DNA from 2 places in the Arthrobacter sp. SAFR-023 genome. Region 2 is predicted to be linked to the other one. Evidence: predicted binding sites of a transcription regulator. Region 2 holds the regulator's gene; the other holds the start of a gene.
What was found. Region 2 encodes Rex, which represses fermentation and respiration genes when NADH is low (regulators of the CRP and FNR family bind a similar motif). Its sites were predicted from a motif close to CTTGTGAANNNNTTCACAAG; they were not measured.
Positions count from the first base shown of each region.

Region 1: the regulator Rex is predicted to act here: its motif matches at 1,027-1,046, upstream of benA (benzoate 1,2-dioxygenase large subunit).

Region 1 covers NZ_JBQCMF010000024.1:4,838-7,285, forward strand. Annotated here, with positions in the region: gene catA (catechol 1,2-dioxygenase) at 1-814, opposite strand, end outside; gene benA (benzoate 1,2-dioxygenase large subunit) at 1,141-2,448, shown strand, end outside.
Region 2 covers NZ_JBQCMF010000011.1:81,536-83,983, forward strand. Annotated here, with positions in the region: gene ACTHQX_RS13200 (hypothetical protein) at 1-521, shown strand, start outside; gene ACTHQX_RS13205 (redox-sensing transcriptional repressor Rex) at 619-1,332, opposite strand; gene ACTHQX_RS13210 (glutaredoxin family protein) at 1,419-1,676, opposite strand; gene ACTHQX_RS13215 (HAD family hydrolase) at 1,760-2,448, shown strand, end outside.

The DNA of each region.
Region 1 (2,448 bases), on a different contig from region 2:
GGGGGCGGGGGTCCAGCATCAGTTCAGGCTTCACTGCCGAGGCGATGTCGTCAGCGTTGTGGGGGTCGCCGGGGAAGTAAAGCTGCTGGGTGACCGGCTCGTAGCCCGGTGCGGACACCTTGATGTGGATGTGCGCCGGACGCCAGGCGTGCCAGCCCGCCGCACTGATCAGCTGCCCGCAGGCCCCGTCCGTGGGGATCTGGTAGGGCGCCGGACGCATCGTGTTGATCTCGAACCGGCCATCGTCTGAAGCCTTGACGGTGGCGCGGAAGAGCCACTCGGGCAGGCCTGGGGCGTACTGGGAGTAGAAACCGGCGGCGTCCGCGTGCCAGATCTCCACATGGGCGCCCTGGATGGGGTTGCCTTCGGTGTCGGTGAACTGGCCGCTGAAGCGCAGCGGGGTGCCCTCTTCGCCGTCGCGCATTTCAACCGTGGCGGGCGTCTGGAGTTCCGGGGAGTTGGGAACGTAGTAGGGGCCCTCAATGGTGCCCACGGTGCCGGGGCGGTCCTGGGAGTTGACGTCCTCAACGGTGTGCTCAAGCCAGACGTCGAGGAACAGCGGCCATTCACCGTCCGTCCCGACCTTGATCAGCCACGCTTTGAGCGCGTTGTATTCCTCGTAGGTGACCTGGTGTTCCTCGACGATGTCGTTGGCGGCCTTGATCAGCGCGCCGGCCAGCAGGCTCACCCGTTCCTTGGATACATCCACCTTGGAGAGCTTGCCCGACGCTGCGAACCGCTCGGTTGCCTTGGTGCCTGCTTCGACGGCGGTGCCTTCGTTTTCCGTGCGGCTGTCCGTTGGGGTTTGGGTCATGACAATGTCCACCTTCCTCATTGAATGGGGACAGGAAGGGCTCCTGCACCCGACGCGGGCTGCGGGGCCAGTCGTCATGCCCTGCGCCGCACCGCGTGATGTCGGTCTCAATCGTAGGCGCGCAGATAAGGACGCTACAAATATCAACTAGGCGTCTTTTGAGTCATTATCGGTACATAAAGACACCCTTGGTGGAACCTAGGTATTTGCCTGATGTGAGGCCAATCACGAGCGGCAAGAATTGCTGGACAACGTCCGCCGCCGAAGCCCTTTCCCGAGTGGACCTCCGACCATCCGTCCAGCAATCTCCAATGAGGGAGCACGCCATGACCGAGAACCTGATCCATGCCCGCGAGGTCCTTGCCGACGCCGTGATCGACGACCGCGAGAACGGCGTCATCCGGGCCAAGCGCGAGATCTTCACCGACCAGGAGATCTTCGAACTCGAGATGAAGCACATCTTCGAAGGCAACTGGGTGTACCTCGCCCACGAGTCGCAGATCCCCAACGTGGGCGACTACTTCACCACCTATATCGGCCGCACCCCCGTGATGATCACCCGGGACAAGGATGAAAACCTGAACTGCCTGGTCAACGCCTGTTCGCACCGAGGCGCCATGCTGTGCCGCCGCAAGACGGACAACCGCACCACGTTCACCTGCCCCTTCCACGGCTGGACCTTCAAGAACTCCGGCGAGCTGCTGAAGGTCAAGGACTCCCGGAACGCTGGCTACCCCGAGACCTTCAACAAGGAAGGCTCACACGACCTCACCAAGGTGGCCCGCTTCGAGTCCTACCGCGGCTTCCTGTTCGGCTCGCTGAAGGCCGACGTGCTCCCGCTCGAGGAGCACCTGGGCGATGCCACCAAGGTCATCGACTCGATAGTGGACCAGTCACCCGAGGGCCTGGAAGTGCTGCGCGGATCCTCCACCTATACCTACGACGGCAACTGGAAGGTCCAGGCCGAGAACGGTGCCGACGGCTACCACGTCACCGCCGTGCACTGGAACTACGCAGCCACCACGGCCCGCCGCAGCGCCGGGGATTCCGCCAACAAGACCAAGGCCATGGACGCCGGCAAGTGGGGCAAGGTCAAGGGCGGGTTCTATTCCTACGACCACGGCCACCTGCTGCTCTGGCAGGAGTGGACCAACCCCCAGGACCGTCCGCTCTGGGACCGCCGCGACGAGCTCGTGGCCAAGTACGGCGAGGAGATGGCCAACTTCATGATCAACATCTCCCGCAACCTGTGCCTCTACCCGAACGTCTACATCATGGACCAGTTCTCCTCGCAGATCCGGCACTTCCGGCCCATCTCCGCGGACCAGACCGAGGTGACCATCTACTGCATCGCCCCCAAGGGCGAGTCCCAGGAGAACCGTTCCAAGCGCATCCGCCAGTACGAGGACTTCTTCAACGCCACGGGCATGGCCACGCCGGACGACCTGGAGGAATTCCGCTCCTGCAACAAGACCTACTGGGCCACCAGCGCCCCGTGGAACGACATGACCCGCGGCGCCACCCACGAGATCACCGGCCCGGATGAGCAGGCACAGGCCCTGGGCATGACCCGGGTGATCGCCTCCGGCGTGCGCACCGAAGACGAAGGGCTCTACCCCATCCAGCACGGGTAC
Region 2 (2,448 bases):
CTTACGGCCAGTCCCCCTACGGGCAGTACCCGTCGGAACAGGCCCAGGCAGCCACCGGCGACGGCGTCCCGAAGCTGGTGAATTATTCCTTCTGGATGATCATCGCTGCGGGCGTCCTGTGGATCCTGTCCATCCTGATCACGATTCCCACCCTGGATGACCCGGCCATGCGGAGCACGTTCGAAGAGCAGCTGCGCGGCAGCGGCCAGGATATCGCGTTCGAGGACGTCAAGGGCTTCATCATCGGAACCATGGTGGTCTTTGCCCTGATCGGCGCCGGCCTCTACGCGCTGGTGGCGTTCAACGTCCGGAAGGGCAAGAACTGGGCCCGCATTCTAGGCACCGTCTTTGCCGCTCTGTCCGTGTTCACCCTCTTCCCGGCGGGCCTGAACACCCTGGTGGGCCTCCTCGGCATCGCCGCGATCATCATGCTGTACCTGCCGGGAGCGGCACCGTACTTCCAGAAGCCACAGCCGTTCGCCAACCCCTACTCGCAGCCGGGCGGTCCATACGGCCGCTAGGCAAAGCCCACACTGCCAGCTACGGGCAAGCCGCCAGGCACCTGCAAAGCAACAAGTTCCTTGCCGCCAACGGGCGCGGATTCCTGAAAGGCCGGAGTTACTCCGGCTGGCCGGGCGTCTGCGCCCGTTGCGCATGGTAGGCCAGGATCTGCAGCTCGGTGGCCATGTCCACCTTCCTCAGCGTCACGCCGTCGGGCACCTGGAGCATCACGGGAGCAAAACTGAGGATGCTGCGCACGCCGGCGCCCACCACCCGGTCACAGATACTCTGGGCCACTGCGGCAGGCAGCGCCAGCACCACCATGTTGGTGCCGGTCCGCTCCAGGACCGCTTCCAGGTCCGCAACGTCACTGACCCGCAGCCAGCCCACCTCGTTGCCCACCACCATCTGGTCGGCGTCGAAGATGGCAACCACGTCGAAGCCCCTGGATTCGAAGCCGCCGTAGCGAGCCAGCGCCTTGCCCAGGTTGCCGGCACCGACAATCGCGACCTTCCAGTCATGCGTCAGGCCCAGTGCGGCGGCGATGTGGCGGCTCAGGTACTGCACCTCGTAACCCACGCCGCGGGTGCCGTAGGAGCCCACGTGAGACAGGTCCTTGCGGAGCGTTGAGGAGCTCACCCCGGAAAGCTCAGCCAGCGATTCGGAGGAGACCCGCTCGGTGCCTTCGGCCAGCAGGGAGTTCAGGGCGCGCAGGTAGATCGTCAGCCGGGCCACGGCTGCCGGCGGAATCTGCTTACCGGCAGCCCCCGTGGGCGCAGTTGGGCCGGCCGGCCCGGGCACGGCCTGGGGTGGTGAATCGAGCGAAGTCACTATCTGCTCCGTTGCGTCGCGTTGTGAGTCCACTCTAGATCCCCATCAGTTAAGTCAACAAAGCAAGCGCCATTGTTCGAAATCGGCTAATCCCCTGCGATGGCGCGGCGCAGGACACGCTCCAGGCGGGCCTCGTCGATCTTCCAGAAGTCGCGCTGGATCCCGTCAACCAGCACCACCGGAATCTCCTCGGCATAGCGGTCGCGCAGTTCGTCGTCGGAGTCCAACTGCCGCTCCGACCACGAAAGTCCCAGCCGGGCAGTCACCCGCCCGACGGCGTCGCGCGCCGCTGCGCACAGGTGGCAGTCAGCTTTGGTGAGGAGAACGACGTCGGGGTTTGCCATGCTTCAACCGTATCGCCGTTCCCGGCGGTGAGCGACGCGGCGGCAGTCAGCCGCGGGGTACTGCATTGACTAGACTCAGTGGCATGCCCGAGGAGAAGTACGTCGCTGTGGCCCACCGTCCGGTTGCAAAGCAGCAACACGGCGAGGCAGCCTTCTTCGACGTCGACAACACCCTCATGCGCGGGGCGAGCCTGTTCCACGTGGCCAGGAAAATGCACCAGCGCGGAGCCTTCACGCTGGCGCAGGCTGCGGGGATGGCGTGGAAGCAGCTCAAGTTCGTACTCCGGGGCGAGAACCTCAATGACGTCCACGCGGTGCGGGATTCAGCGCTGAGGCTCGCCGCCGGCATCACGGAGGAGGACATCCGGGCGCTGGGCGAGGAAGTCTACGACGAGATGATCGCCTCCCGGATCTGGCCGGGGGCGAAAGCCCTGGCCGAGCAGCACCTGCGGGTGGGCCGGAAGGTATGGCTAGTCACTGCGACGCCGATCGAGGTGGCCACGGTGATTTCCACGCGGCTGGGGCTCACCGGCGCCCTCGGCACGGTCGGTGAGACGAAGGACGGCTTCTACACGGGCAGGCTCGTCGGGGACATTCTGCACGGCGCAGCCAAGGCCGTGGCGGTACAGGGCATCGCGGATGCGCACGGCCTGGACCTGAAGCGCTGCTGGGCCTACAGCGACTCCTACAACGACATCCCGCTGCTGACGATGGTGGGCCACCCGGTGGCGATCAACCCGGACGCCCGCCTGCGCAAGCACTCCCGCGAGCA